Regions from separate parts of the Bacillus sp. iso_77 genome, predicted to be linked through region 1. Evidence: a T-box and tRNA genes for the amino acid it is inferred to sense, from the RefSeq annotation. Region 1 holds a T-box; the other holds one or more tRNA genes.
The links. A T-box is a leader RNA that pairs with one kind of tRNA and senses whether it is charged. The one in region 1 lies ahead of thrS (threonine--tRNA ligase), so its partner is inferred to be a tRNA-Thr.
Positions count from the first base shown of each region.

Region 2: it has a tRNA-Thr gene. The T-box ahead of thrS (threonine--tRNA ligase) is inferred to sense a tRNA for this amino acid. The anticodon was not compared.

Region 1 covers NZ_CM149683.1:798,371-814,589, reverse strand. Annotated here, with positions in the region: gene AC0VYC_RS04010 (helix-turn-helix domain-containing protein) at 1-817, shown strand, start outside; gene AC0VYC_RS04005 (hypothetical protein) at 874-1,155, opposite strand; gene AC0VYC_RS04000 (hypothetical protein) at 1,511-2,803, opposite strand; gene AC0VYC_RS03995 (hypothetical protein) at 2,821-3,387, opposite strand; gene thrS (threonine--tRNA ligase) at 3,561-5,480, opposite strand; T-box leader at 5,532-5,756, opposite strand; T-box leader at 5,794-6,017, opposite strand; gene AC0VYC_RS03985 (HNH endonuclease) at 6,206-6,967, opposite strand; gene AC0VYC_RS03980 (DNA alkylation repair protein) at 7,213-8,043, opposite strand; gene AC0VYC_RS03975 (MFS transporter) at 8,232-9,419, opposite strand; gene AC0VYC_RS03970 (MerR family transcriptional regulator) at 9,446-10,273, opposite strand; gene AC0VYC_RS03965 (hypothetical protein) at 10,410-10,928, opposite strand; gene AC0VYC_RS03960 (DUF6508 domain-containing protein) at 10,955-11,365, opposite strand; gene AC0VYC_RS03955 (hypothetical protein) at 11,688-11,993, opposite strand; gene AC0VYC_RS03950 (hypothetical protein) at 12,006-13,421, opposite strand; gene AC0VYC_RS03945 (DUF1433 domain-containing protein) at 13,472-13,834, shown strand; gene rlmD (23S rRNA (uracil(1939)-C(5))-methyltransferase RlmD) at 14,105-15,490, opposite strand; gene AC0VYC_RS03935 (DNA-3-methyladenine glycosylase family protein) at 15,593-16,219, opposite strand, start outside.
Region 2 covers NZ_CM149683.1:84,033-100,251, forward strand. Annotated here, with positions in the region: gene AC0VYC_RS00440 (peptidyl-prolyl cis-trans isomerase) at 1-100, shown strand, start outside; gene cysK (cysteine synthase A) at 178-1,101, shown strand; gene AC0VYC_RS00450 (anthranilate synthase component I family protein) at 1,226-2,644, shown strand; gene pabA (aminodeoxychorismate/anthranilate synthase component II) at 2,658-3,251, shown strand; gene pabC (aminodeoxychorismate lyase) at 3,248-4,096, shown strand; gene folP (dihydropteroate synthase) at 4,106-4,963, shown strand; gene folB (dihydroneopterin aldolase) at 4,956-5,318, shown strand; gene folK (2-amino-4-hydroxy-6-hydroxymethyldihydropteridine diphosphokinase) at 5,315-5,818, shown strand; gene AC0VYC_RS00480 (helix-turn-helix domain-containing protein) at 5,770-6,003, shown strand; gene dusB (tRNA dihydrouridine synthase DusB) at 5,996-6,997, shown strand; gene lysS (lysine--tRNA ligase) at 7,088-8,587, shown strand; rRNA gene AC0VYC_RS00495 (16S ribosomal RNA) at 8,932-10,480, shown strand; rRNA gene AC0VYC_RS00500 (23S ribosomal RNA) at 10,663-13,593, shown strand; rRNA gene rrf (5S ribosomal RNA) at 13,655-13,770, shown strand; tRNA gene AC0VYC_RS00510 (tRNA-Val) at 14,553-14,628, shown strand; tRNA gene AC0VYC_RS00515 (tRNA-Thr) at 14,662-14,737, shown strand; tRNA gene AC0VYC_RS00520 (tRNA-Lys) at 14,775-14,850, shown strand; tRNA gene AC0VYC_RS00525 (tRNA-Leu) at 14,858-14,940, shown strand; tRNA gene AC0VYC_RS00530 (tRNA-Gly) at 14,971-15,042, shown strand; tRNA gene AC0VYC_RS00535 (tRNA-Leu) at 15,055-15,140, shown strand; tRNA gene AC0VYC_RS00540 (tRNA-Arg) at 15,152-15,228, shown strand; tRNA gene AC0VYC_RS00545 (tRNA-Pro) at 15,236-15,312, shown strand; tRNA gene AC0VYC_RS00550 (tRNA-Ala) at 15,321-15,396, shown strand; rRNA gene AC0VYC_RS00555 (16S ribosomal RNA) at 15,522-16,219, shown strand, end outside.

The DNA of each region.
Region 1 (16,219 bases):
ACAAACCTCTACAGCTAAAGGAATCTATGATCAAATTAGAAGATGGGAAGAGCACATCTGCCGAATGGCCAAAGACGTATTTGATGTGACGCTGGATCATCATGAATTTGTCTTTTTGCTATTGATCGAACCAGCTATTGGACACTTTAAATCAATTGAAACTGTCGAAGAAAAATTGACGTTCTTTCAGTCGCATACACCACGCCTCTATGATGCCATTCATTCATTTATCACCCAGTTGGAGTCGATTTTTCATCAAGAAATAGCAAATCGTAAGGTGATGACACTCGTTCTTCTCCAATATTATGTGTATTCCAATGAAATTACCGTGAGAGATGGATTCCTTTTCAAAAAGAAATCGAGCTATTTATCAGAGGTGAAAAAACAGTTTCCTTACTTCTATTCGAGGATTAGTCATATCATCCAAGAGTTAAAAACAGACGATATCCTCGCTTCTTTTGTGAAAAATGAACGGGAATTGATTCGTATCATTACATCTTCCTGGAGAGGGCTTGTTCATTTGGAGATGGAACGGAGAAACGTGCTGAACATTTTTGTTACTTCAACATTAGGTTATTATCATAGTTTGTTTATTGCTGATTTAATTAAATTAAGCGTGCCTCCTCTCATTCACATTTTCACAAGTCCAGAAAATTCGTTAAATGATGTCACGATGGATCAACTTGGGGTTGATATGATTGTGACCGATACTGAGCTTCCTCTTCAATTCGGTCGATCTACGCTGCTGATCAGCTCTTTTCCAACAAAAAAAGAATTGGACAACTTACACCGAAGATTGGTTGATATGACAAACTAATGTTCATCATAAAAAAAAGCTGCTGAGATATTCTCAAGCAGCTTTTTGGTTCTGTATTAATGAAGCACGATTTGTTCATTCATCAAATCAATGGCGTAAAGCGATTGCCCATATTCATCTAATAAAAGGTATACTTTGAGCGGGGCAGTGGTTTGATCTGTTTGCTGCGTGAATAGGACACAAGTGAATTTTTCAATCCCTTCTGGCAGCTTGCTTTTCAGAAAAGGATGAAGAATAGGAGAGATTCGAAGGGTATCAACATCTTTCAGCCAAAGCTCATCTTGTAACGCAGGATAATGGTCAACCAAAAACTGACGAAACACTTCCAATGTACTCAAGGTAGATATCCTCACTTTCTTCTAACTTGGCTTCAAACTCACCTAAAAACAAACGGAACCAACTCATCATATGATCTCGGTACACGTATTTTCGCATACGGCTTGAGACATGATCACTCACTTTTTAGACATGAACTGTAGATCGACTGTACTGTCACGAATGTTCAATATGTATAACGTTTCCTATGTCATCTCATTGACTCCACCACGAATTCAAACAATGGACCTATGATCATATTCTTACCTGTTTTCTTTCGTGATGAAACGACAACTTCCTGCTACAAAATTCCATTTTTCTGCAAAAAAGAGGGAGATGGGACAAAAAAAAGAACAGCACTGACTGTTCTTTTGGAAGTTATGAAAAGTCTGTCAAAGAGAACACTTCGCCGCTCACTGCATCAACGCCATCATGACAATCGAGCTTGCCGCATAAAACATATTGTTTTTGCACATCGTCATAGACATAGATGGGTGTAAGTTCGAGGCGTTCTCTCAATGTTTCAAAGGCTTGTTTCTGAGTTATGGTGATTTCACTAGCTGTTTGAGATGGATTGAGTATCCCACATACTTGAAACATCTCTTTTTTATATATGTAATTAATGGCTTCAAAAGTGTTGGCATCAATGAAGACCTTGATTTTATCCATAAATCCACAGCCTTCTTGCTCATTCGTTTTTAATATCGCATGGATGTATCCATGATCACGTTGGAGTGTTTTTAGAACCCACTTCCCTGTATCGTTTGAATATTTTTGCGCCAAAAAGGTTCGAACCGCTTTGATACACTCATCCTGGTCTTCTTTTGATATCGGGAGGGAATCTGGTGACGGTTCCAATGAGAAAGCTTGTTCAGCTGAAATGTCCTCATGAATGTCCATTTCCTTTTTTTCAAAGGCATTGTTTATCAGTTCATTCCACTCAATGACTTCATTCATGTGTATACAATGCGTTTCTTCACGCCCAACCTCAAACGGAAGAGTTCCCGTTCCATCGTTCTTCACATAGATTTCTTCTAAAGCATAAATAGAACGGATTTGATTGTGCTCGAAGGAAGGCCATTGAAACATCTGTACTTGCTGCTTGGCTAAGTTCTTCACCTGATCAAGGGAAAGCACATATTCCTCATCTTTCAGTAATGTTTTGGCTAAAAATGGACCGTGGTGTGTAAAGTACATGAGCTGTCCATGTTCATTCCATTTCACTTCGATTCTGCCTGAAGGTGCTACTTTCACACCATCTATTGCTTCTTCGAAAGAAAGTTCCCCTTTCTCCTTCTGATGCATATGAAAATGCTCTCCATAGATCAATCCTGTTTCTTGTTCGATCCATTGAATGACATGAGCTGGATAAGGTCTCTTAAACGTGACACCATGCTGCGCATAGGTTTTGTCCATAACAAAAATAACCGACTCGGTCTGTCCTGTATTCAAGTTCACTTCAATGACAGCTGTGCCGTCTGGGTTTAGATCATGGTCCTCGGGTTCCGTTTCATGAGAGGGAAACCATTCCATATTCAATGTATACACCGTTTCATTGAACATATTGACGTAGCGATGAAAACTGTGTCTTTTTAGGTAGTAAAGATCTAAGCCAAATTTCGCCTTTGTCTGATCGATTAGTTGTTGAATGTTTGCATTCAATGAATTCACCTCAAAATGATGATGTTTTATGGAAGAACAAAAATAACGATAAAGATGAAGATGATGATTGCCATAAAAAATCCTAAAGCGATTGCCATTATATTTGACTCTTTTGTGTAGCCTGTTAATTCACCTACAGTCGATCGGTCAATTTTTCTAAAACGAAAAAGCATGCTTATATTTAAAATGGCTAGAACCATCAAAAACAAGAAAATGATCAATGCAGGATCGACGTCACTGAATGCATTATCCACATTTTGTAAAGTGAATGATTGAATAAACATAATGACACTCAATATGATTTTCCACACATGATCTAACCGTTTTTCCTTTTCCCACTCTTTCCCTAATTTCTCTTTTTCATAAATAGCTACCTGCTCTAAAATAGGTATGAAAGACTTTGTTGTTCCTTTTCTAATAAAGCCTAAAATGCCTTGAATAAGCATTAGAATTCCTAAACAAAAAAGGAAATGTGTCAGTTTGATTTTAACAATTTGAATCAACATAAAAAAAATGATGATCATAAGTCCGACAAATAAATTAGAGATAGCGATTTGTTTTGTCCTCATCTTTTTTAGTGCAGCTTGTTCCATGTGATAAACTCCTCCTCGTTTCAAATTTTTCTGATAAACGCTCTATCCTTATTACGATTTTAACGAAAAAATGTTTCAATATTTTCCCTTTCAATTGTCAATTCGGCTTTTTCACAAATGAAAAGACGTCCACATTCAATGGACGTCTTTTCCTTCTTCATGAAATCAGCACATCATATTTGAGCTGTTCTGTCTTTTATTTGCTGGGCTGCCAAGTGTTTAAAGTCATCAATAGACAGCAGCTTTGACATTTTTTCTCCATGTTGTCTGATGTTCAGTGTTTTTTCTTGCATTTCTGTATCTCCAATGACAGCGATATAAGGAATTTTTTGCATTTGTGCTTCTCTCATTTTATAGCCGAGTTTTTCATTCCGTTCATCGATTGTGACTCTAATTCCGATATTTCTTAATTGCTGCTGCACCTCTATGCAGTAATCAAGGTGAACGCTTGAGACAGGTATGATTTGTACTTGGATTGGTGCGAGCCATAACGGGAAGACGCCGGCAAAATGTTCAATGAGAATACCAAGGAACCGGTCAAGTGAACCAAAAATGGCACTATGAATGACAACTGGCCGCACCTTTTCATTTTTCTCGTTGATATATGTTAAATCAAATTTCTCTGGCATTTGAAAATCCAGCTGAATTGTGGCGCACTGGTGGCTCCGCTTTAGTGCATCTTGAATATGAAAGTCGATCTTCGGACCATAAAATGCCCCATCTCCTTCATTTAAGTAGTAGTTAATCTTTAACTGATCAAGCACATTTTTTAGCGCTATTTCGGATATATCCCAAATAGCGTCATCCCCTAATGCTTTTTCTGGGCGAGTGGATAGTTCGACTGAATACTCAAAACCAAATGTCCGATACACATGATCAACTAATTGAAAAATCCGTTTGATTTCAGCTTCGATTTGATCTTCTCTTAAAAAAATATGGGCATCATCTTGGCAAAATGTTCTGACCCTGAACAATCCATTTAATGCTCCGCTAAATTCATGACGATGCACTTGACCAAATTCAGACATTCTAATTGGAAGGTCTCTATAGGAATATAAGTTATTTTTGAACATGAGCATATGCCCTGGACAGTTCATCGGTTTTAAAGCAAAACTTGTATCGTCTACTTCTGAGAAATACATATTCTCATGATAATGATCCCAATGGCCTGACTTTTCCCAAAGTTCTTGGTTCATCATAAATGGAGTACTTACTTCTTCATATTGCGCTTGACCTCTCACTTCTCTAGAAAAGGCCATTAATTCATTTCTGACAATCTGACCTTTTGGTAAATAAAACGGCATGCCTGGCGCTTCTTCTGAAAACATAAAGAGGGATAACTGTTTCCCTAATTTCCGGTGATCACGTTTATTTGCTTCTTCCATGAAATGAAGATAATCAGCTAGATGATTTGGATGCTGAAATGCTACACCATACACTCGCTGCAAGACATCCTGATTGCTATCTCCCCGCCAATATGCCCCTGCCACACGCATTAGTTTAAATGCCTTTAAATACCCTGTAGAAGGCAAATGAGGTCCACGGCACAAATCTATAAATTCTCCTTGCTGATAAATCGTGATGGCTTCTTGTCGAGGGAGATTTTTTAAAATATCCAGTTTATATGGATCATGTGCAAACATCACTTCAGCTTCTTTGTAAGAGACCTCCATTCTTTGAATAAGGTGATTCTCGTTTATGATGTTTTTCATCTCTTTTTCAATCATTGCCAAATCCTCTACGCTTAACGTTTGATTCAGCTTCATATCATAGTAAAATCCATTCTCAATGACAGGTCCGATCCCCAGTGTCACATTGTCATATAACCTTTTCACAGCTTGGGCTAATACATGTGCAGCTGTATGACGTAACACTTCCAGCCCTTCTTTTGAATCAAGTGTTAGAATCGAAACCCCCGCATCGTTGTTTAACGGATAACTTAAGTCCACTGTCTGATCATTGATCTTTCCCGCTACTGCTTTTTTTCTTAAACTTGGGCTAATATGGGAGGCAACCTCTGCGACTGTCGTACCTGCGGAGAACTCCTTGATCTTTCCATCTGGAAATTGAATTTTTACCATTTTTTCTCTCATCACTGACACACCTTTCTCTTTTTTGAAATAAAAAAACACACCCATCCCTCATAGAGGGACGAATGTGTAATCCGTGGTTCCACCCAAATTTCCATAACGCGTATTCGCTTTATGGCTCTGGCGCCGTAACGTGGCGTAGACGGTATTGGATACTGCAATGTTCCCCAATACAGCTCAAAGGTGGTAAGATAGCTTTTCTGCGTTAGGAAGATTTCACCGTGACTTCCCTCTCTGTGAACCGATAAAAGCTGCTCATGTCCTTTTCAAAGCAATCATGCTATAAAAGTAAACAAAAAAACACACCCATCCCTCATAAAGGGACGAATGTGTGATCCGTGGTTCCACCCAAATTCCCATAATGCGTATTCGCTTTATGGCTCTGGTGCCGTAACGTGGCGTAGACGGTATTGGATACTGTAATTTCCCCAATACAGCTCAAAGGTGGTAAGACAACTTTTCTGCGTTAGGAAGATTTCACCGTGACTTCCCTCTCTGTGAACCGATAAAAGCTGCTCATGTCCTTTTCTTCGCTTTTGATTTCTCCATATATTACATGATGATGGGGAATGATGTAAAGATTTATTTTGTACAGTGCTATTGAATTTTATTCTTCAAATGACATTTTGAGTGACTGTACTTAGGCTATAATCAATTTGTATTAAATACTCAATTAGTATCCTAATTTGGATAGTAATCTTAAGCCAGCCATAATTCCCTTAGATTTCTCAATCCTGATAATACGTGTATAGCTGTGAAATTTCTATATCAATTCCACATTTAAGAAGTCTCTCTCTCCTACTGTGAAATAGCTTATCTAATATTTCTTTCTTGTCCTCAAATCGTCCATAATGGATTTTCTTATGACAGACTAAACAAATTGAAACAATATTAGCATGGATGTCTAAACTGTGATCAAATTGATCCTGATATTGCATTGGTATCAAGTGGTGAGCCTCTACATAATTCTCTCCATTAAACTTAGAAATAAAGTGTTTATGCTGATTATCAAACTCACATAAATAATGTGCATCAGCTACAGCCCCAACTGCATAATTAGGATTTCTACTCCATACCTTTCTATTTTTCACTAACCTATGTTTAGGCTTATCATTTGGTTTATCCTCAATATCAGCTCTGCTGACATCAGCAGGATTTCCTATTAGGTACTTTTCAAACTGCTGCTCCTCTTTGAACAGCTCTGCCTGTAACTCAGAATCATAATAATACTCAATGTATTTTTTTAAATGCTTTAAAGCTACACTATACATCCTGTGTCCTTTTTCATTTTTCTTTTTAAACTCAGAATTACTAAGAATTTCATCAATAAAGGCAGCATCAGTTAAATTAAATAAATTAATACTCTGTAATCCATAGTCTTCTAATTCTGAGGATATTGTGCCAATTGCTTTAGAGTATCTTCCAATAGAGTATGGTTTTATATTTGCATAAGTTCTCAACCATTCAGCAAAAGTATCTTGATTCATCAATGGTACTACTCACTCTCTCTGTATATTGTTTTCTTTATAGATAGATATTATTTCTAGTTTTAGTCAGAAGAATTAATATGCTCTATTGAATTATGTATTACAAAAGCAATCTTTGACTCAACAAAACGAAATTTGTACCATTCTGAAGAATAGTACTTCTGAATAATAAACCTGCAAATCTCTAAGAATTTCCTATCATTTAGATAAGAATCCCTCAAAAAAGGAAATTTAGTTCATGTTCTTTTTCACAAATTCCCCTTCACAATCGTTCTCTTGGCTTTTTTAACAATCCTGCTAGTCGCTTTTGTATCAGAATCCTTTGACCACTGTTCACATAGGTTTCTTACCCAATTCGGCTGTGCTTTACTAGCGTCATTCAGCCAGTTTCCTACAGAATCTTGAACATATGTTGATGGATCAGATTTGAGGTGATCTAGAATAGGCAGTGCCCTCTCTGGTTCCTGTTTTAATAACTCAATATGCTTTGTCCATACACCTCTTGGACGGATCGACTCTACAGAGAACCGGCGAATATTTTCATCCTCGCTTTTTGCCCATTCTGTTAAATATTCTATACTTTGATCGAGCTGATCACTTAAACTGTCTCTCACTGACATCCAAGCAATTTCGCGAACACCAAAATGATGATCAGCTGCAAATGGCTGAATGTACGCTAGTTTCTCTTCCAAAGAGGATGAATGCTGCTTGTTCATATAAGCCGCCCAGCAGCGAACGCTATCAGATATGTGGCGACTGCATGCCTGTATGACTTCCACTCGTTTTTCCTCATTTTCTTCCTGCAGCACTTCATCTAACAAATGACCTATGAGACAAATTGCTTTCATGCCTGACTCAGATTTTTGTTTGGCAACTTCAGATGAAACATAGTCCAAATGATCGTCTAAGCCAAGGGACGGCAGGACATGCTGTATTAGCGTCATATGATTGACCGCTAGCCATTCAGTTAAATTTACACTCTCTATCTCCCCTTGATTCAAAAGGGGCAAGACGTCATGAGGAATGTCACTTCCCTTTCGAGCGCCTTTCCGATTGATGATCTCCTCACTTATTGGCATTATGTATATCTCCTGTCTAGCAGTACTTTTTCGGCATTCATTTTTAGAGTAATTTGTTATTAACCCTTAAAAATCTTTGGATATTTACTACTATTGTAGCAAATAAACTTCCTCAACTGGTGCATTCTTCAAATCAAAAAAAGGAACTACCCGAGATAAGTAGTTCCCACAATAAAAAACTGAATATGTTACCTTCCTTGCTCCATCACCTTCAAACTCTTCTGCTGAGAGATTCTGTCAAACGCCACCATCAAGATGGTCATGAGTAAAGCGAGAAGAACCGTTCCAGCACTGATCCAGCTCAGGTGCAATATAGATGTCCTGCTCAATACAATCCCCCCTAACCCCGAGCCTAAAGCAAATCCGAATTGAATAAATGATGTATTGACACTTAATGCGATATCAGGAGATTTCGGAACAAGGGTTACTAGATATAGCTGCTGAGCTGGTGATGTACTCCATGTTGCGATCATCCATATCATGATAACAGCCACCATGATCACGAGATTCCCTGTGACAAATGCTAGTAGCATGAGCATCATGATTTGCAAGATGATGCCAGAAAAAATCGTGAAGATTGGCCCTTTTTTATCTGCTGCCATCCCTCCAAGGCTTGACCCTAAAAAGCTACATATTCCCGCTAGTAACAAAATGCCACTGATTTCTGTGATGTTAAGGTTTGCTGATGCTTGCAGGAAGGGCGTTAAATAGGTAAATAACGTGGAATATCCACCTACATAAAATAGCGTCACTGCCACCGCAAGTAATATCCGCTTATCTTTTAAAATCGATAATTGCATACGAAGCGTCACCGGCTCTTGTTCTTTCATAGAGGGGATTCGCCTATACACCACAATCAGCGGAATAAGCGTGATCACTCCAATGGCTGCGAATAATGCTTTCCATCCGATCATACTGCTTAGAAATGTCCCAATTGGAACGCCTAAAACCAAGGAGCTGCTTAATCCCATTAAAATGATGCCAATCGCTGTTCCTCTTTTTTCCCGTTCTACAAGACGAGTTGCAACCGCCATCGCCACTACAATCGCCGTTCCCCCACTGATTCCTTGTAAAATTCTTGTGATCATGACCATTTCAAACGAATGGCTGATACTTGTGATGAAGTTACTTAAAATAAAAGTGATCAGCGTCCATGTTAATATTTTTCTGCGGTCCATATTGATGGTCAGTGCGATGACAATCGGTGCACCGATTGCGGCCGAAAGTGCTAAAGATGTGACCAATAAGCCAGCAGTAGACGTTGTGACATGTAAATCATGTGCGACCATTTGAATAATGCCAGTAATGATGTATTCGATCGTTCCGATTAAAAAAGCTGCTAAAGCAAGTAAATAGACAACGGTTTTATTTTGCATCGTGACGTTTCTCCTTTGGGCCATGTTTACGATTTGATTTCATTCTTAATAGGAATTTGAATTTCAATGAGTCTGCCTTCTTCATTTTCTGACAATGGGTAATAGATTTCTCGGCCCGGCTGATCATCTTTCACGCGGTATCCGTTATGTTCAATCCATGTCGCCAGGTCAACACAAGCAGTTTGTGCGGATGGAGAATGTGAATGAAATAAGAGTGTTGCCATGGTGTCTTCTGCAGGTAACGTGCGAATTGTCATTCCCTGAGGAAGCGAGCACCTTAACGATTTGACGGAATACCCCACCTCAAATTCGAACTCACTTTCTTTATCCAGTGATTCTCTCCATAACACTACTTGTGGTCCCGAGATCGATTCTTGTTGATGTTTATGTAATAAATGATGAAACATTTGAAAGAATGAAGGGATTTCTTCAACAGTTCCGTTGGATTGAAAAGACATGATGCGTTTACTTTCAACAGATTTAATGATGACCTCCTGTTCTTTTTCAACACACCCCTCTCGTTTGATGAGATGCATCCGCTCCTTAATACGGGCTAATTTCTGTTGTTCTCTTTCGATCAATTGCTGAATCTCACTCTCTTTCAAGAGAAACATGCCCTGAATTTGCTCTACTGAGATATCTTCACGAAGAAGCTGCCCCATTTGCTTTAACGTAAAGCCTAATTCCTTATAGAGAAAAATTCGATTGACCTCAAGTAACTGCTCCGCTGAGTAATAACGGTATCCCGAATCTTGATCGATCTGCTGAGGCTTTAATAAATCAATTTGGTCGTAATACCTTAAGGTTTTGACAGGCACTTTACTTAACATAGAAAAATCGCCGATCTTGAACATCCTGCATCTCCTCCGATTTGTTGATCTGATCACAGTATAAACCTTTCAGTTAAGGGGAAGGTCAACAAGAAGTTGATTAAATTTTTCAAAAGCACAAAAAAAAACCTAGATTTCTCTAACATCTAGGTTTTGCTCATTATCCTACTATTTTTTCTAACAATCCCATCTCTTCAACAATCTTTATATCATCCATAAATCGTTGCAAACTTACTTTATGTTCTTTCTTTTGTAAATCTGTTGAATAACCTAAGCATAGATTAAAAATACAATCTAACCTTTGTCCGACTCCACTATAAAAATAATTCGTCAATATTCCATTATTTTCACTTGCAAGAACCACAACTGTAGCGATCTCTAATACATATTCTATATCTTCTATAGAAATCGTTCGCTCCTTTTTCTTAGCAGTCATGAATTCATGACTATGAATAGAACGAATCCTACCTTCAAGTAAATTGAGTATAGACCTTTTATAGATGACATACACACTGTGAATATGATGTTTATCAGGACAATAGGGATCTTGTAAAATGAATTTTATACGTTCATCTTCTTTTTCCATTTTTATTGCATCAAGATCATATAATAAAATATGATCAATTTCTTCTATTTTCGTAGGAGGAAACATGTGGGCTACATCTGTTTTGTTTTTCATTTGATCACCCCGAAATCTAGTCTCTCTTACTCCAAACGTTCCAATCTTTCAAGCCACTTGACAATAGTTCCGTTTGTAAAAAAATCGAGTATGACACCCTCGCAAAATCGTTCAGCTCTCAGAACCCCCATGATGAGAGCCAGTACACACTGCGCATTTACATTTGAGGTGTCCACATTCTCCATATCGTTCGTTCCACCCTCAATACCATTTTCTTTGAGGATCTCACTGTAGCGGGTAAGCCTCATTTCTTGATGTTGTTCTGCAAAGGTATAGACATCCTCGATAAAACGACGGACCGTTTCGGAATAATTCACAAAGGGCATCTGAATCGGATGTTCCGCTGTTCCGTCATTTTCTTGATCTATGACCCATTCACCAATATCATCGCCTTGAAGCATAGGGATATAGTTTGTTAAGATTTTAAATTGGCTCAATCTCATCCTCCACCTTTCCATGAATTAAAAATTCTTTGATCGATCTCTCTCAATAAGTTAATAAAAAAGTCCGTGATGATCGTACAAACTAGAAGCCAGTATTCAAGTCACGAACCATTTTTATTCATTTCACTTTTTACACTCGTACCATCGATACAACTGTCTTCACATGCACGGTATTAATCATCTTGCTTGTCAACGTTTATGTGTCATATTAAATAATAAGCTGATACCAGATGTGAATAAAGCGTCAAGGAATTTATAAGACGATTCCCAAATAAAAAAACACCTCTGTCACATCGTTGCGAAGAGGTTATGTTCACTATTTTGTCTTTATAGTTCTTAGAAAGGCACTTCTGTTCTCTGTGGCATTTGTCAGCATCTTCGCATTTTCATTGAGTCTTTGTATCAATGCATCCTTAGCTTTTCCTTCAAATGAAGAGAGTAAAGCAACATACACTTCAGCTACAACCTGTTGTGCTGAAGAAAAGTCTGACGCATGTTTTGTGTCTTCTTTTAGATGCTGACAATGCGTTTTTAAACTTGAACCTACAATTTTTTTTAATTCCTCATTCTGTTGTAATCTTCTGTAAAACTCATCTGCATCCATATTAACCCCATATGGCAATTGAAATCCCCCTTACAACCGTAACCATCTTGCTAATTCATTATCCTTATCTTTTAAATCCTCCGCCATTTTCACAATAAACTCACTAATATCCTCTAAATCTCTAATCAAATAATGTAGAGAAGCCTCAGTTTGATACTGTTCTTCTGAGTCATAAAATGCTGCTCCATCTTTCACAAAAGGGGCGTGAAACAATATAGCTTTTTCAACGTCACTTGGATCTAAATCCTTGAATTCCCCTAACCTTTTTCCGCAAATAGATTTCACGTCATACACCATTTTGCTGTGATCATGTGGGAATTGTTCAATTGCTTGTTTTTTTGTTTTTAAGTCTTCGATAGCTGCCTGTAATCGACGAGCTAATTCTTTTGCATATTTGGCATCCACTTTGATGGTTTGTCCATTCATACCTGAATAAGATGAAAATGATTCGATATTCTGGTTATAAACACCTTTGCTTCCATCCACACTTTTGATATGACCATTCTTATCAAAAGTAAAGTTCGACTCATTTAAACTATGAGTATCCGGATCTTTTGCGAATGCTTGGCCATAGAAGGAAGTAATTAAATTTCCTAAAACCCCAGGAACACCAAGCGGTGACACAAACCGATCTATACGCTCTCTTCGTGATTGACTAGGATTTTTCGTATAAATTGTCGTTCCGTTGTGTCTGTCATATTCTAACAACCAACCTGCCCCCACCATATCATCAGGATTAATGATGGCTTTATGATACAAATCAAATTCGCCGTTTCTGATTTTCTTCTGTGTTTCTTCATCATGCAGTTTAACAATGGAAGGGTTGTTAAAGGCTACACTGTAAACATGATTGTTTACACCAGCGTATTCCGCATCTGCCCCTCCAAGTGAGTGACCCGTTGTTGAAATCACTGTATTAGTGCCAGCATACTTTTTCACTTCATTGGCGACGAGCTTATCACCTTGATCAAATTGAGATGTCTTAGTGACAATTTTGTAATCTCCACTTTTCAACAACATGGCTTGTTCCATACTACCGTTATACTTGGTAATCGCTTTAGAGTTTTCAGGTGCCTCTTTTTTCATGATGTATTTGACTTTCTTTTTCGGGTCTTGACCCATTACCACGTTGCCGCCATCTGCACCTATCACGTCAGCTTTGATTTGTTCTTGATTGGTTCCTTGAAAACCTACGACAACATTCTCAGGCTCTTTTGGTTTAACCCATTTACCTTCTTTTTTCTTGGCTTGGACAAATACGTAAACATCTAGCCCTGTGTCTGGGTCTTTTTTGATTTTGTCTACATAAAAAGCTTTTTTTGATCTAACTTGGATTGGAATTTTATTTTCATAGGCTTCTTGCATTATCTTTTCATTATATGTATTTTGGCTTAGAAAATAATAGTCCTTATCTGATAAATTAGGTATGTCAGTCTTTGTATTCATGTACAATGCCCCTTCTCTCATGTAAAATCTAAGATAGAAAGGATGGTTTTATGAAAAAATACATAATTATCCTTATGACTTTGGTTATTATAACACTTGGAGGGATATTTATGAAGGAACAACACGACAAAAAAACAGCTGCCCAAGAAGCTAAAAAAGAAGAATTGTATTCCTTGGCTAAGAAAAGAATGACTGACTTTATTAAAACAAACTATAATGACATTAAACGAATTGATTATACTGATGATTATGAGGTAAACCCAATGGGGGGCATTTCAATTAATGGTTATTTAAATGGAAACAAGGACAAAAAAATTTGGGGAATATATGATAAGGCAAACGATGAAGTAGGTTCATTTATTGTTGATGCTAAAGAAAAACCCGAGTGCGAAGATAAAGTATGCGAGTATTAAAAAGAGGATAAATCATCGAATAAACAAAAACGTCCCCTTGGAATTTCAAGGGGACTATTTGTTTACTTCAAGAAGGCTTTGAGCTGCGCCTTTTTCTTTGGTTTTGGACCATATATACCATCTGCGATAACACCATGCATATATTCATATAAAACTTCCATTGATAAAACATGACTGGTGATATTTATGCTCACTTAAAAAAATTTGGTGATTACTTCATATTAGAAGGTTAAATGATCATAATGGCCTTTCGCGGTTCTTTGCCCACTATTATTTAAGGACTAAAGACACCACACACTCCACATGCGCCGTATGCGGAAACATATCCACTGGCTGCATGTATTCGATCTTGTAGTCTTTTGACATGTATTCGAGGTCTTTTGCTAGTGTAGATGGGTTGCAAGAGACGTAGACAAAGCGTTTTGGTTTGACTTGTTTAACGGTGTCTAGGAAAGTGCGTTCGCAGCCTGTTCTTGGCGGGTCGACGACGATAACATCGGGACGGAAGCCTTCTTTGACCCATTTTGGCAGCCAGTGTTCAGCTGTGCCTGTCACATAAGTTGCGTTTTTCATGCCGTGTTTTTTGGCATTTTTCTTCGCGTCATCAATTGATTCTTTGATAACATCCATACCTCTTACTTCTTTTGCTCCATCTGAGAGCCACATTCCAATAGTTCCAACGCCGCAATACGCATCGACTACCTTTTCTTTTCCAGTCAGTTTGGCTGCTTTTTTCGCTTCGTCGTAAAGCTTTAATGTCTGCTTCGGATTCAATTGGAAGAAAGCCCGTGCACTCAATTCAAAGGAGACGTCTCCTAAAAATTCTTGGATGACCATGTTGCCAGCTAGGTGCGATGTTTTATGCCCAAAGATGACTGACGTTTTTTCGCCATTGATATTGTGCATAATAGACGTCACTTCTGGCAGACGTTTTTGAATGGCTTCGGCGATTTCTTTTTTCTTTGGAAACTCAGGCTTTGATGTGACAAGAACGACTTGTACTTCACCTGTTTCAAAGCCGACACGCACAACTATCGAGCGCACGTCGCCTTTTCTTGTCCGCTCATTGTAGACAGATACGCCGAATTTCTCTAAAATTTTGCGGACGACGCCTGTTGTTTTATTCGTTTTCGGATGCTGGACGATACATTCCTTGATCGGAACAAGTTTATGAGAATTCAGCCCATAAAGCCCTGCGATGATGTCGCCGCTATGTGATCTTCCGACTTGGAACTGACTTTTATTCCGGTAGTGCCACGGATCTTCCATACCGATTGTTGGTCTAATATCGATCTTTTCAACCGACAGCTTTGTATGACGCTCCATTGATTGAATGACAATATCGCGTTTTTCCTTTAATTGTTGCTCGTATGCCAAATGCTGAAGCTGACAGCCTCCGCACTCTTCGTATACTGGGCACGGCGGTTTCACTCGATGTTCTGAGCGCTTGCGGACTTTCCTCACCGTACCTTCTGCATATTTCGCTTGGACATTCGTTGCTTCAACTACTACTTCCTCACCTGGAAGTGCACCTGGGACAAAGACTACTTGCTTTTTAAAATAACCGACCCCTTCCCCATTAATGCCAAGGCGTTTAATGGTAAGCGGGAACTGTTGCCCCTTTTGCAGAAGGGCTCCTTGCTGTTTTTCTTTCACGTTTATTCTCTCCGTTCTATTTAAACCTTTATCGGTTGTCCTCATTTTATTCCATCTGAATAGTATATCACGACTTAGACGAAGAGCGAAAATGCCTTTCAATTATTTATCTGTCTCTATACTTCTCCATAAATAAAGGGAGGCGTAGCTTAAATACGGTGCCCACTCCTTGCTTAAAACTGCCATCTCTTCTTTTGTTGGCTTTACTGGCAGGTCAAAGTGACGTTTGATCGCATTTTGAATCCCGATATCTGCCATTGGAAAGAGATTTGGTCTTCCTAGTCCATTCATGAGGACATTTTGAACCGTCCAAGGTCCAATCCCTCTAATCGGAAGCAGACGTTCTTCAATTTCAATATCCGTTAAGTCGTGTAATTCTTCTAAATTCAGAGAGCCGCTCACTATTCGCTTTGAGACATCAATCACATATTCCGCTTTTCGCTGACTGAATTGCAGTTTTCTCAAATCGTCGGTTTCAAGTGATGCAATGGTATCCGGTAAAGGGTCAAACCAGACGCCGTCGATTTGCTCACCATACGTATGAACAAACCGTTTCGTCAACTCATAAGCAAAGGCAAGATTGAGCTGTTGATGAATGATGCATTTCATCAAGCAATGATATAGATGGAAATCCAGCATAAGCGGCGTTCCGATATGACGTTCAAAAATGGGCGCAAGATTTGTTTGAGCAAAATGGTCATGCACGGCGTGTAATTGATGCTCCATGCC
Region 2 (16,219 bases), 710 kb from region 1:
AAGACAGATCGCCATGGAAGATCTGGGTGAAAAGGCGAATGTCAAAACCCTGTGGAAAGAAGCAAAAGTCACATGGTTTTACGATGGAGAGCAGGACTAAAAGCATTGACAAAATTTTTCGAAATTGATAATTTAATATTAATACAATAAAATTACTCGGAGATAGAGGTGTTAGTGATGGCTCGTATTGCAAATTCAGTTTTTGAACTAATAGGAAATACACCAGTCGTTAAATTAAACCGTTTAGTAGATGAAGACAGTGCGGATGTCTACTTGAAACTTGAATATATGAACCCAGGCAGCAGTGTAAAAGATCGTATTGCGTTAGCGATGATCGAAGATGCTGAAGCAAAAGGTACATTAAAAGCTGGTGACACACTCATTGAGCCAACAAGCGGAAACACAGGAATCGGTCTTGCGATGGTCGCGGCTGCAAAAGGAATCAATGCGATTTTAGTTATGCCGGATACAATGAGTCAGGAGCGCCGCAACCTTTTACGCGCTTACGGTGCAGAACTTGTATTAACACCGGGTGCAGAAGGAATGAAAGGTGCCATCAAAAAAGCAGAAGAATTAGCAGAAGAGCACGGATACTTCATGCCTCAGCAGTTCAGCAATGAAGCCAACGCTGAGATTCACCGCCGCACAACAGGGAAAGAGATTCTTGAACAGTTTGACGGCGAACTTGATGCATTTATTGCAGGAGTTGGTACGGGTGGTACGATTACAGGTGCTGGTGAAGTCCTGAAAGAAGCCATTCCATCTATTCAGCTTTATGCGGTAGAACCAACAGATTCTCCTGTACTATCAGGCGGGAAACCAGGTCCGCATAAAATTCAAGGCATCGGAGCAGGATTTGTTCCATCTATCTTGAACACAGAAGTATATGACGGCATTATCCAAGTGAAAAACGAAGATGCATTTGAACTTGCAAGAAAGGCAGCGAAAGAAGAAGGAATCCTTGGTGGTATATCTTCAGGAGCAGCCATTTATGCAGCGCTTCAAACAGCGAAGAAGCTTGGTAAAGGGAAAAAAGTTCTAGCGATTATTCCAAGTAACGGTGAACGTTACCTTAGTACGCCGCTTTATCAATTTGATTAAACAATACACCCCAGCATTTGCTGGGGTTTTTTTATGAATTCTGAAGATGGAAAGCAAATACTATTTTCTAAATAAATTGGATTGCATTACAATAAGATTAATGAAAATGAAAAAGGATGATAACATGACACAACGTAGGCCGATGGGCATCAAAATTCCTTTTACGAAAGATGCATTCTTGAAACGATACGAACAATTAACGGCTCATGAATCACATCACGTCCTTCTTGAAAGTGCACGTGGCGGAGAATACAGTATTGCCGGCATTCATCCGATCGCTAAAGCGAAAGGGAAGGACGGGATGACCACCATCCATTATCAGAATGAGGTGTTGTTCAAAGAGGGAGATCCTTTTAGGGCATTTGCTGATTGGTTTCAAACCCTACAAACAGAAACGAACGACGAATATCCTGACTTCCAAGGTGGAGCGATTGGATTTTTAAGCTATGATTACGCAAGATATATCGAGCATTTTAAAATGCTGTCCATCGATGATTTGAAGACGCCTGATTTGTATTTCCTCGTATTCAATGATGTCGCTGTCTTTGATCATAATAAAGACGTCCTCTGGCTGATGACTCATACAGAAGGAGACGAACCTGTCAGTGAAGTTCATCAAAGACTCGAAGAATTAAAGCAAAGCTGGACAAGCACATCAGAAGAATCAGCACATTCACCTGTCAATGTGTCTTCTTCGGAATGTGTACCTGCTGTACCTTTTACTGAAGAAGCTTTCGGGGAAGCTGTAGAAACGATTAAACAATATATCGCCAGCGGTGACGTGTTCCAAGTGAACCTATCCATTAGACAAGATGAACAGCTTCATACCCACCCATATCATTTATACAAAACATTACGTCACGTGAATCCATCTCCATATATGTCATATCTGCACACGCCAGATTTCCAAATTGTCTGTGGATCTCCAGAGCTGCTTATTAAGAAAAAAGGCATTCAGCTCGAAACAAGACCGATCGCTGGCACAAGATCAAGAGGCAAGGATGATGCGGAAGATCAAGCGCTGGCAAAAGAACTCATTGAAGATGAAAAAGAACGTGCAGAACATGTGATGCTCGTTGATCTTGAGCGGAATGATCTTGGACGAGTGTCTATTTATGGCTCAGTCAAGGTGAACGAATTTATGGCCATTGAGAAATATTCACACGTGATGCACATTGTATCAAATGTCCAAGGGGAGCTGCGTGATGATTGTGATGCAGTAGATGTCATGAGAGCTGTATTCCCAGGCGGCACAATTACAGGTGCGCCAAAAGTGAGAACAATGGAAATCATAGAAGAGCTTGAGCCGACAAGGCGTGGGCTTTATACTGGATCTATAGGCTGGTTTGGATTCAATCAAGATATGCATTTTAATATCGTCATTCGTACGGCTTATTGTACAGGGGGCAGAGCCTTCATGCAGTCAGGTGCAGGCATTGTCATCGATTCTGTACCAAAGCACGAATACAAAGAATCGATTAAAAAAGCCTATGCAGTGAAAAAAGCATTACAGTTGAGCAAAGAAGAGACTATTTTGAGTTAGAGGTGAGCAGAGTATGATATTAATGATTGATAATTACGATTCATTTACGTACAACCTGGTCCAGTATTTAGGTGAGCTTGGGGAAGAACTGATTGTAAAACGAAACGATCAAGTCACTATTCAAGAAATCGAAGAGCTTAAGCCAGACTTTCTGATGATTTCTCCAGGACCTTGCAGTCCGGATGAAGCAGGAATTAGTATGGAAGCGATCAAACATTTTGCTGGGAAGATTCCGATCTTCGGTGTCTGTTTAGGTCATCAATCCATTGCACAAGTATTTGGTGGAGATGTCATTCGTGCGGAGCGGTTAATGCATGGGAAAACATCAGAGATTGAACATGACGGCAAAGGTGTCTTCACGGGACTCCAAAATCCGCTCGTCGCAACGAGATATCATTCATTAATTGTTAAAGACGAGACGCTACCGGAGTGCTTTGTCAGAACAGCGAGCACAAAAGAAGGCGAACTCATGGCCATTCGCCATAAAGAACTTCAGATTGAAAGTGTTCAATTCCATCCAGAATCGATTATGACATCCTTCGGTAAGGAAATGCTCAGAAATTTCATTGAAACCTATCGTAAAAAGGGGAATGAAGTAAACGCATGATCATTTACCTGAACGGTCAGTATATAGAGGAGAAAGATGCGACTCTTTCTCCTTTTGATCATGGTTTTCTATATGGCATCGGTGTATTCGAAACATTTACCTCTCTAGCAGGACAAGTCTTCTTGTTAGACTGGCATCTTGAAAGGCTCAATCAATCATTGCGTGACCTTTGCATCGAATCCACAATAGAGAAACCATTTGTACTCGACATCATTCATACATTATTCAATCAAAACCAAATAACGGACGGTCATGCGAGGATCCGCTTCAATGTTTCTGCGGGCAGAGGTAATGGATTTTCTGCAGACCCTTATGAGGAGCCTGTTGTTTTTGTGATGATCTCCCCATTCCGGCCAGAATCAATAGTAGATGAAAAACAGGGAATCATTCTTGATACAAGAAGAAACACACCGGAAGGTCCAAGACGGCTCAAGTCGCATCATTACATGAACAACCTGCTGGCGAAAAGAGAAGTAGGGAACGATCCGTCTGTAGAAGGGATCTTTTTAACAAAAGAAGACGATGTGGCAGAAGGAATTACGTCAAATCTATTTTGGCGAAAAAAAGATGTGATCTATACACCTTCACTTGATACCGGCATTTTAAACGGGGTTACCCGTCGATATTGTATCGAAACGCTGCAAGCTTCGGGGATCCCACTAATAGAAGGAAGATATCCACTCTCGCACTTGCTCTCAGCTGATGAGGCGTGGATGACCAATTCGGTTCAGGGAATTGTGCCTTTTAAAAATATCGGAGACACCGTTCTGCAAAACCACAACCGAACGATTTCGACCAAGCTGAGAACAGAATATACAAAAGAACGTCTAGAACATAAAGAGTAGGTGGACACAATGACACAACAATTGATAAAACAGCCTAAAATCATACAAGCCAAGCACCATACCCTTAGTTATGAAGAGAAGACATTGGTCATGGGCATTTTAAATGTCACACCGGACTCTTTTTCAGATGGAGGAAAATTCAATCAAATTGATAAAGCGCTAGCTCATGCAACGCAGCTCATAGAAGATGGGGCGCATATTATTGATATTGGCGGTGAATCGACTCGGCCGGGAGCGGCACTTGTCTCAGAGCAAGAGGAGCTTTCAAGGGTCATTCCTGTCATTGAGAAGATCACAAAAGAATTGGACATACCTATTTCTATTGATACGTATAAAGCCCATGTCGCAGATGAGGCAGTGAAAGCGGGAGCCTCAATCATTAATGATGTATGGGGGGCGAAAGCTGATCCTCAAATGGCGCATGTGGCAGCGAAGCACAACGTGCCAATCATCTTAATGCACAATCGACCAGAGCGGAATTACACCCATCTGATTTCAGATATGATTGCAGATCTGAAAGAAAGTGTTCAAATTGTAAAACAAGCGGGTGTCGGTGATGACATGATTATATTAGACCCTGGTGTAGGATTTGCGAAAAATAAAACTGACAACCTCATGGTCATGAATGAACTTGAACATTTTTGCCACCTAGGGTATCCGCTGCTTCTAGCAACATCCCGCAAACGATTCATCGGTGCAGTTTTAGACCTGCCGCCTGAAGAACGTACTGAAGGAACGGGTGCGACGGTCTGTCTTGGGATTCAAAAGGGCAGCGCGATGGTCCGAGTGCACGATGTAAAAGAAATCGCAAGAATGGCAAAAATGATGGATGCCATGCTGAATAAAGGAGGCGCTTATCATCGATAAAGTATATGTAAACGGAATGGAATTTTACGGCTATCACGGTGTATTTGCAGAAGAGAATAAACTAGGCCAGCGCTTTCGTGTGGACCTAACAGCTTCACTGGATTTAAGTAAGGCAGGACAAACGGATGACCTAAATGAGACCATCAACTATGCTGAGCTCTACAACATCTGCAAAAATATTGTAGAAGGGAACCCAGTGAACCTCGTTGAAACGCTGACAGAAAGAATTGCAAACCAAGTGTTAAAGGACTTTCCGACAGTTCAAGAATGTACAGTAAAAGTAATCAAACCAGATCCGCCAATTCCAGGACACTATCAGTCCGTTGCCATTGAAATGACGAGATCACGCGCATGAACAATACAGCATATATCGCTTTAGGCTCAAACATAGGAAAAAAGGAAACCTACTTAAAAGAAGCTGTCAAAAAACTTCACGAACATCCAGGTGTTCAAGTTGAATCCATTTCATCTATATATGAGACAACACCTGTAGGCTACGAGAATCAGGATGACTTCTTGAACATGGCTGTGAAGATTTCCACCTCGCTTCGTCCTGAAGAACTTCTATCACTGACTCAGAACATTGAGCAGGAGTTAGGCAGAACAAGAGAAGTGAGGTGGGGTCCACGGACAGCTGACCTTGACATTTTACTTTATAATCGTGAAAATATTGAAACAGAACAACTTGTAGTGCCGCATCCTAGAATGTACGAACGTTTATTCGTTCTTGTTCCGATGAGTGAGATTTGCCCAGAAATCGGCGAAGCCCAGATAAACGCCGTAACAGACCAAGAAGGTGTAAGCATATGGAAAAAGACATGTGGGGTAGAAGAATTCGTGCATACCGAAAGCTAAAAGGGTATACTCAGGAAGGGTTCGCCAAAAGACTGGGCATCTCTGTCTCTGTCTTAGGGGAAATTGAGCGAGGCAATCGATTACCAACAAACCAAATGGTTGGTCAAATAGCAGATGCTTTAAATATAACGGTGGAAGAACTTTCACCAATTCTTGAAGAAGAAAGGAGGGGACATGATGTTTAAAATCGGAGATATCGAAATTAAAAACAAAGTAGTGCTCGCACCAATGGCTGGTGTGTGTAACTCTGCTTTCAGACTCACGGTGAAAGAGTTTGGAGCGGGCTTAGTCTGCGCTGAAATGGTCAGTGACAAAGCGATCTTGATTAATAATGCCAGAACGATGGGCATGCTGTACATTGATGAACGTGAAAAACCGTTGAGCCTTCAGATATTTGGGGGAGAAAAGGACACGCTCGTAGAAGCGGCCAAGTTTGTAGACCAGAATACAACGGCGGACATTATTGATATTAATATGGGATGTCCTGTACCAAAGATCACGAAATGTGACGCAGGAGCGAAATGGCTGCTGGATCCAAACAAGATTTACGAAATGGTATCCGCAGTCGTAGAAGCTGTAGATAAACCTGTTACTGTGAAAATGAGAATGGGTTGGGACGAAGACCATATTTTCGCTATCGAAAATGCCCGTGCTGTTGAACGAGCAGGTGGACAAGCGGTTGCGCTTCACGGACGGACACGTGTGCAGATGTACGAAGGAACAGCGAATTGGGATATTATAAAAGAGGTCAAACAATCTGTTTCCATTCCAGTCATCGGCAATGGAGATGTCAAAACCCCTCAAGATGCAAAACGTATGCTTGATGAAACGGGTGCAGATGCTGTCATGATCGGAAGAGCCGCACTAGGAAACCCGTGGATGATTTACCGGACGGTTCATTATTTAGAAACGGGTGAACTAAAAGAAGAGCCTAATGTGCGTGAGAAAATGTCTGTGTGCAAACTTCACTTAGACAGACTCATAGACCTGAAAGGCGAGCATGTGGCTGTCAGAGAAATGAGAAAACATGCAGCATGGTACTTAAAAGGTGTCCGAGGCAATGCTGATGTAAGAAACCAAATCAATCAAAGTGAAACGAGAGCGGAGCTTGTAAAAGTTCTAGATGACTTTACGATCGAAGCCGAGGCAAAAGAGCTTCAAAGAATAAAAGTAGGATAAGACTATCTTTCTTTTTGTAGCTCACTGCTAGTGCACGTACTGGCAGTTTTTCTGCTTTTCTCTGCAAAATACATTATTGGAGTGATATAAATGAGTAATGAAGGGCTTAATAACGAAGAATTAAATGATCAATTCCAAGTAAGACGTGACAAAATGAATAAAATGAGAGAAGAGGGTATCGATCCATTCGGTGAACGATATGACCGTTCTCATCAATCCGCACAAATTATTGCTGAATATGACGAGTTTTCAAAAGAAGACTTAGAAGAAAAAGCAGCTCAAGTAACAATTGCTGGCCGTATGATGACAAAACGCGGAAAAGGGAAAGCTGGCTTTGCACACATTCAAGACTTAGAAGGACAAATTCAAATCTATGTACGTAAAGATAGTGTAGGAGAAGAAGCTTACGAATTATTCAAAAGCTCGGACCTAGGCGATATTATCGGTGTGACTGGAACCGTATTTAAAACGAATGTAGGAGAACTTTCAATTAAAGCGACTAGCTTTGAGGTTCTTACAAAAGCACTTCGCCCGCTCCCTGATAAATATCACGGACTAAAAGATGTAGAACAACGCTATCGTCAGCGTTACCTTGACCTGATTGTCAATCCAGAAAGTAAGCAGACGTTCATCATGCGAAGCAAAATCATTCAATCAATGAGAAGATACTTAGATTCAAAAGGATACCTAGAAGTTGAAACACCAACAATGCATAGCATCCCTGGTGGTGCATCAGCTCGTCCTTTCATTACTCATCACAATGCACTTGATATGCCACTTTATATGCGTATTGCGATCGAGCTGCATTTAAAACGTCTAATTGTCGGTGGTCTAGAGAAAGTATACGAGATTGGTCGCGTATTCCGTAATGAAGGAGTCTCAACTCGTCATAACCCGGAATTTACTATGATTGAGCTGTATGAAGCATATGCAGACTATAAAGACATCATGAACCTAACGGAAAACTTGATTGCTCATATTGCCCAAGAGGTGCTGGGAACAACAACAATTCAATATGGAGAAGATCAAATTGATCTAAAACCTGAATGGAAGAGACTCCATATGGTTGAAGCAGTCAAAGAAGCAACAGGTGTAGACTTCTGGCAGGAGATGTCTGTAGAAGAAGCAAAACAGCATGCTGCTGATCACGATGTTGAAATCACAAAAAACATGACAGTAGGTCATATTATCAATGAGTTCTTCGAGCAAAAAGTAGAAGAAACACTGGTTCAGCCTACTTTTATTTACGGGCACCCAGTTGAGATTTCTCCATTAGCTAAGAAAAATCCTGAAGACCCGCGCTTCACGGACCGCTTTGAGCTATTCATCGTGCGTCGCGAGCATGCAAATGCATTCACCGAGCTGAATGATCCAATCGACCAAAGAGAACGTTTTGAAGCTCAATTAAAAGAACGTGAAGAAGGAAATGACGAAGCGCATCTCATGGATGACGATTTTGTTGAAGCATTAGAATATGGCATGCCGCCAACAGGCGGACTAGGAATCGGTATCGACCGATTAATCATGCTGCTAACAAATTCTCCATCAATCAGAGATGTACTGCTTTTCCCGCAAATGAGAAACCGTTAATACATCAACAAAAGCGCCATTTGATCTGTGGCGCTTTTTATTTTTCATAAAATGAAACTTTTTTCAAAAAAACTATTGCAAGAAAAGAATTCAGATGGTATATTATTATTCGTTGCCGCAAAACAGCAACGAGGTTGAAAAAAGAAAATGAAAAAAGTTCTTGACTTCAACCAAAGCGAAATGTTAAGATATTAAAGTCGCTTACGAGCGATAACGAAGATGATCTTTGAAAACTAAACAAGACAAAACGTACCTGTTAATTCGAGTTTTTATAAAAAAATCCTATGATACATCATAGGTAGTCAGTCAAACGCTGACGAAAAACAAAACTTCGGTTTTGTACTTTTTCGGAGAGTTTGATCCTGGCTCAGGACGAACGCTGGCGGCGTGCCTAATACATGCAAGTCGAGCGGACAGAAGGGAGCTTGCTCCCGGATGTTAGCGGCGGACGGGTGAGTAACACGTGGGTAACCTGCCTGTAAGACTGGGATAACTCCGGGAAACCGGAGCTAATACCGGATAGTTCCTTGAACCGCATGGTTCAAGGATGAAAGACGGTTTCGGCTGTCACTTACAGATGGACCCGCGGCGCATTAGCTAGTTGGTGAGGTAACGGCTCACCAAGGCGACGATGCGTAGCCGACCTGAGAGGGTGATCGGCCACACTGGGACTGAGACACGGCCCAGACTCCTACGGGAGGCAGCAGTAGGGAATCTTCCGCAATGGACGAAAGTCTGACGGAGCAACGCCGCGTGAGTGATGAAGGTTTTCGGATCGTAAAGCTCTGTTGTTAGGGAAGAACAAGTGCAAGAGTAACTGCTTGCACCTTGACGGTACCTAACCAGAAAGCCACGGCTAACTACGTGCCAGCAGCCGCGGTAATACGTAGGTGGCAAGCGTTGTCCGGAATTATTGGGCGTAAAGGGCTCGCAGGCGGTTTCTTAAGTCTGATGTGAAAGCCCCCGGCTCAACCGGGGAGGGTCATTGGAAACTGGGAAACTTGAGTGCAGAAGAGGAGAGTGGAATTCCACGTGTAGCGGTGAAATGCGTAGAGATGTGGAGGAACACCAGTGGCGAAGGCGACTCTCTGGTCTGTAACTGACGCTGAGGAGCGAAAGCGTGGGGAGCGAACAGGATTAGATACCCTGGTAGTCCACGCCGTAAACGATGAGTGCTAAGTGTTAGGGGGTTTCCGCCCCTTAGTGCTGCAGCTAACGCATTAAGCACTCCGCCTGGGGAGTACGGTCGCAAGACTGAAACTCAAAGGAATTGACGGGGGCCCGCACAAGCGGTGGAGCATGTGGTTTAATTCGAAGCAACGCGAAGAACCTTACCAGGTCTTGACATCCTCTGACAACCCTAGAGATAGGGCTTTCCCTTCGGGGACAGAGTGACAGGTGGTGCATGGTTGTCGTCAGCTCGTGTCGTGAGATGTTGGGTTAAGTCCCGCAACGAGCGCAACCCTTGATCTTAGTTGCCAGCATTCAGTTGGGCACTCTAAGGTGACTGCCGGTGACAAACCGGAGGAAGGTGGGGATGACGTCAAATCATCATGCCCCTTATGACCTGGGCTACACACGTGCTACAATGGACAGAACAAAGGGCTGCGAGACCGCAAGGTTTAGCCAATCCCACAAATCTGTTCTCAGTTCGGATCGCAGTCTGCAACTCGACTGCGTGAAGCTGGAATCGCTAGTAATCGCGGATCAGCATGCCGCGGTGAATACGTTCCCGGGCCTTGTACACACCGCCCGTCACACCACGAGAGTTTGCAACACCCGAAGTCGGTGAGGTAACCTTTATGGAGCCAGCCGCCGAAGGTGGGGCAGATGATTGGGGTGAAGTCGTAACAAGGTAGCCGTATCGGAAGGTGCGGCTGGATCACCTCCTTTCTAAGGATATATGGAGCAGCGTACGTTTCTCGTCTTGTTTAGTTTTGAAGGATCATTCCTTCAAACATGTCTCTAGCGAGACAGGATTGTTCTTTGAAAACTAGATAACAATAAGTAATACATTCACATTGAATGCAATGCAAAGTTCATCACACATAGTGATTCTTTCTAAAGTAAGAAATGGTTAAGTTAGAAAGGGCGCACGGTGGATGCCTTGGCACTAGGAGCCGATGAAGGACGGGACGAACACCGATATGCTTCGGGGAGCTGTAAGCAAGCTTTGATCCGGAGATTTCCGAATGGGGAAACCCACTGCTCGTAATGGAGTAGTATCCATACTTGAATACATAGAGTATGAGAAGGCATACCCGGGGAACTGAAACATCTAAGTACCCGGAGGAAGAGAAAGCAAATGCGATTCCCTGAGTAGCGGCGAGCGAAACGGGAACAGCCCAAACCAAGAGGCTTGCCTCTTGGGGTTGTAGGACACTCTATACGGAGTTACAAAGGAACGATATAAGCGAAGAGGTCTGGAAAGGCCCGCCAAAGAAGGTAACAGCCCTGTAACTGAAATGTTGTTCTCTCCAGAGTGGATCCTGAGTACGGCGGAACACGTGAAATTCCGTCGGAATCCGGGAGGACCATCTCCCAAGGCTAAATACTCCCTAGTGACCGATAGTGAACCAGTACCGTGAGGGAAAGGTGAAAAGCACCCCGGAAGGGGAGTGAAATAGATCCTGAAACCGTGTGCCTACAAGTAGTCAGAGCCCGTTAACGGGTGATGGCGTGCCTTTTGTAGAATGAACCGGCGAGTTACGATCCCGTGCAAGGTTAAGCAGAAGATGCGGAGCCGCAGCGAAAGCGAGTCTGAATAGGGCGCATGAGTACGTGGTCGTAGACCCGAAACCAGGTGATCTACCCATGTCCAGGGTGAAGTTCAGGTAACACTGAATGGAGGCCCGAACCCACGCACGTTGAAAAGTGCGGGGATGAGGTGTGGGTAGGGGTGAAATGCCAATCGAACCTGGAGATAGCTGGTTCTCTCCGAAATAGCTTTAGGGCTAGCCTCAAGGTAAGAGTCTCGGAGGTAGAGCACTGATTGGACTAGGGGCCCCTACCGGGTTACCGAATTCAGTCAAACTCCGAATGCCGATGACTTATCCTTGGGAGTCAGACTGCGAGTGATAAGATCCGTAGTCGAAAGGGAAACAGCCCAGACCGCCAGCTAAGGTCCCAAAGTATACGTTAAGTGGAAAAGGATGTGGAGTTGCTTAGACAACCAGGATGTTGGCTTAGAAGCAGCCACCATTTAAAGAGTGCGTAATAGCTCACTGGTCGAGTGACTCTGCGCCGAAAATGTACCGGGGCTAAACGTATCACCGAAGCTGCGGACTGTTCTTACGAACAGTGGTAGGAGAGCGTTCTAAGTGCAGTGAAGTCAGACCGGAAGGACTGGTGGAGCGCTTAGAAGTGAGAATGCCGGTATGAGTAGCGAAAGACGGGTGAGAATCCCGTCCACCGAATGCCTAAGGTTTCCTGAGGAAGGCTCGTCCGCTCAGGGTTAGTCGGGACCTAAGCCGAGGCCGAAAGGCGTAGGCGATGGACAACAGGTTGATATTCCTGTACCACCTCCTCACCATTTGAGCAATGGGGGGACGCAGGAGGATAGGGTAAGCGCGGTATTGGATATCCGCGTCCAAGCAGTTAGGCTGGGAAATAGGCAAATCCGTTTCCCGTGAAGGCTGAGCTGTGATGGCGAGCGAAATTTAGTAGCGAAGTTCCTGATTCCACACTGCCAAGAAAAGCCTCTAGCGAGGTGAGAGGTGCCCGTACCGCAAACCGACACAGGTAGGCGAGGAGAGAATCCTAAGGTGATCGAGAGAACTCTCGTTAAGGAACTCGGCAAAATGACCCCGTAACTTCGGGAGAAGGGGTGCTTCTTAGGGTGTTAAAGCCCCGAGAAGCCGCAGTGAATAGGCCCAGGCGACTGTTTAGCAAAAACACAGGTCTCTGCGAAGCCGTAAGGCGAAGTATAGGGGCTGACGCCTGCCCGGTGCTGGAAGGTTAAGAGGAGCGCTTAGCGTAAGCGAAGGTGCGAATTGAAGCCCCAGTAAACGGCGGCCGTAACTATAACGGTCCTAAGGTAGCGAAATTCCTTGTCGGGTAAGTTCCGACCCGCACGAAAGGCGCAACGATCTGGGCACTGTCTCAACGAGAGACTCGGTGAAATTATAGTACCTGTGAAGATGCAGGTTACCCGCGACAGGACGGAAAGACCCCGTGGAGCTTTACTGCAGCCTGATATTGAATGTTGGTACAGCTTGTACAGGATAGGTAGGAGCCTTGGAAACCGGAGCGCTAGCTTCGGTGGAGGCATCGGTGGGATACTACCCTGGCTGTATTGACCTTCTAACCCGCTGCCCTTATCGGGCAGGGAGACAGTGTCAGGTGGGCAGTTTGACTGGGGCGGTCGCCTCCTAAAATGTAACGGAGGCGCCCAAAGGTTCCCTCAGAATGGTTGGAAATCATTCGCAGAGTGTAAAGGCACAAGGGAGCTTGACTGCGAGACCTACAAGTCGAGCAGGGACGAAAGTCGGGCTTAGTGATCCGGTGGTTCCGCATGGAAGGGCCATCGCTCAACGGATAAAAGCTACCCCGGGGATAACAGGCTTATCTCCCCCAAGAGTCCACATCGACGGGGAGGTTTGGCACCTCGATGTCGGCTCATCGCATCCTGGGGCTGTAGTCGGTCCCAAGGGTTGGGCTGTTCGCCCATTAAAGCGGTACGCGAGCTGGGTTCAGAACGTCGTGAGACAGTTCGGTCCCTATCCGTCGCGGGCGCAGGAAATTTGAGAGGAGCTGTCCTTAGTACGAGAGGACCGGGATGGACGCACCGCTGGTGTACCAGTTGTTCTGCCAAGGGCATCGCTGGGTAGCTATGTGCGGACGGGATAAGTGCTGAAAGCATCTAAGCATGAAGCCCCCCTCAAGATGAGATTTCCCATTCCGCAAGGAAGTAAGATCCCTGAAAGATGATCAGGTTGATAGGTCTGAGGTGGAAGCGTGGTGACACGTGGAGCTGACAGATACTAATAGATCGAGGACTTAACCTATATTCTAATGTGAAAAATGAACATTGTTATCTAGTTTTGAGAGAACATTCTCTCCATCAGGTTTGGTGGCGATAGCGAAGAGGTCACACCCGTTCCCATACCGAACACGGAAGTTAAGCTCTTCAGCGCCGATGGTAGTTGGGGGTTTCCCCCTGTGAGAGTAGGACGCCGCCAAGCTTTTCAAAGGATCAGTTCCAGTCGGAACTGGTCTTTTTTGTGTTTTAATAAATGATATATCTATTTATATTGAAAATAGTGGTCTTTTACTACATTCTCAATAACTCATTCATTTCATCCCCTTCACTGGAATTCTAGACATTCTATAAAATTCTTATCATCCAATCTCGTCGCTCGCTCATCTTGCTAAGAGTCAACATCGAAAGAGTAAACATGTCTAAAAAGGATCTTCTCTTCTGGCAACCATATGTAGTGAACTGCGCTTGCTGCTAGATCATTGAAACCTACATAAGAGAGCAAAGGGCATCTTGGTTTGCTAATGAGAGAGGGGAGGAAGATTTGAGTTAAGCACCACAATGTTTGATGAGGCAAGGGAACATTGAGACGAATTTTTGGAAAATGACCAGGATCAATTTAATATAAAGCAAATATACAAAATGGTTTCTCGGAAAAATAAAATAATAAAAAAATTCGTTTCTATATGCACGCTATCTGAGGATTTAAGGAATGAAACAAACATTTTTCAGCTTTAAAAGAGCTGTTTTTACATTGAAAAAGCGCTATTAATGCCCTTTTTAACAAAAAAACATAAAAAAATGAAAAAAAGACTTTTAAAATGAAGAGACAAGTGGTAAAATTCTTTAGGTGCCTTAACGAAAAGATGTGAAAAAATAGCTTTAAAATAAATTCAAAAATTATTTTAAAAAAGTCTTTACAAACAATATCTTATCGTTATATAATACTATTTGTCAGATCGAGAGACATTCGAAACGACATAATATGGAGGATTAGCTCAGCTGGGAGAGCATCTGCCTTACAAGCAGAGGGTCGGCGGTTCGAGCCCGTCATCCTCCACCATATTTATTCTTACATAATGTTAGGATAGATAAAGCCGGTGTAGCTCAACTGGTAGAGCAACTGACTTGTAATCAGTAGGTTGGGGGTTCAAGTCCTCTTGCCGGCACCACTTTCATATGGTAAGATAGACAAGTCGCTTTAAAAGCGAGCCATTAGCTCAGTTGGTAGAGCATCTGACTTTTAATCAGAGGGTCGAAGGTTCGAGTCCTTCATGGCTCACCATTTTCATGCGGGTGTGGCGGAATTGGCAGACGCGCTAGACTTAGGATCTAGTGTCTTTATGACGTGGGGGTTCAAGTCCCTTCACCCGCATTGCCAAACAACATAAAGAAATCCTGTAATGCGGAAGTAGTTCAGTGGTAGAACACCACCTTGCCAAGGTGGGGGTCGCGGGTTCGAATCCCGTCTTCCGCTTATACCATCCACGCCGGGGTGGTGGAATTGGCAGACACACAGGACTTAAAATCCTGCGGTAGGTGACTACCGTGCCGGTTCAAGTCCGGCCCTCGGCATTATAAAATAAGCGCCCGTAGCTCAATTGGATAGAGCGTTTGACTACGGATCAAAAGGTTAGGGGTTCGACTCCTCTCGGGCGCGCCATTAAGATCGGGAAGTAGCTCAGCTTGGTAGAGCACTTGGTTTGGGACCAAGGGGTCGCAGGTTCGAATCCTGTCTTCCCGACCATCTTTTATGGGGCCTTAGCTCAGCTGGGAGAGCGCCTGCCTTGCACGCAGGAGGTCAGCGGTTCGATCCCGCTAGGCTCCACCAATATGATCTTTGAAAACTAAACAAGACAAAACGTACCTGTTAATTCGAGTTTTTATAAAAAAATCCTATGATACATCATAGGTAGTCAGTCAAACTGGCGAAAAGCAAAACTTCGGTTTTGTACTTTTTCGGAGAGTTTGATCCTGGCTCAGGACGAACGCTGGCGGCGTGCCTAATACATGCAAGTCGAGCGGACAGAAGGGAGCTTGCTCCCGGATGTTAGCGGCGGACGGGTGAGTAACACGTGGGTAACCTGCCTGTAAGACTGGGATAACTCCGGGAAACCGGAGCTAATACCGGATAGTTCCTTGAACCGCATGGTTCAAGGATGAAAGACGGTTTCGGCTGTCACTTACAGATGGACCCGCGGCGCATTAGCTAGTTGGTGAGGTAACGGCTCACCAAGGCGACGATGCGTAGCCGACCTGAGAGGGTGATCGGCCACACTGGGACTGAGACACGGCCCAGACTCCTACGGGAGGCAGCAGTAGGGAATCTTCCGCAATGGACGAAAGTCTGACGGAGCAACGCCGCGTGAGTGATGAAGGTTTTCGGATCGTAAAGCTCTGTTGTTAGGGAAGAACAAGTGCAAGAGTAACTGCTTGCACCTTGACGGTACCTAACCAGAAAGCCACGGCTAACTACGTGCCAGCAGCCGCGGTAATACGTAGGTGGCAAGCGTTGTCCGGAATTATTGGGCGTAAAGGGCTCGCAGGCGGTTTCTTAAGTCTGATGTGAAAGCCCCCGGCTCAACCGGGGAGGGTCATTGGAAACTGGGAAACTTGAGTGCAGAAGAGGAGAGTGGAATTCCACGTGTAGCGGT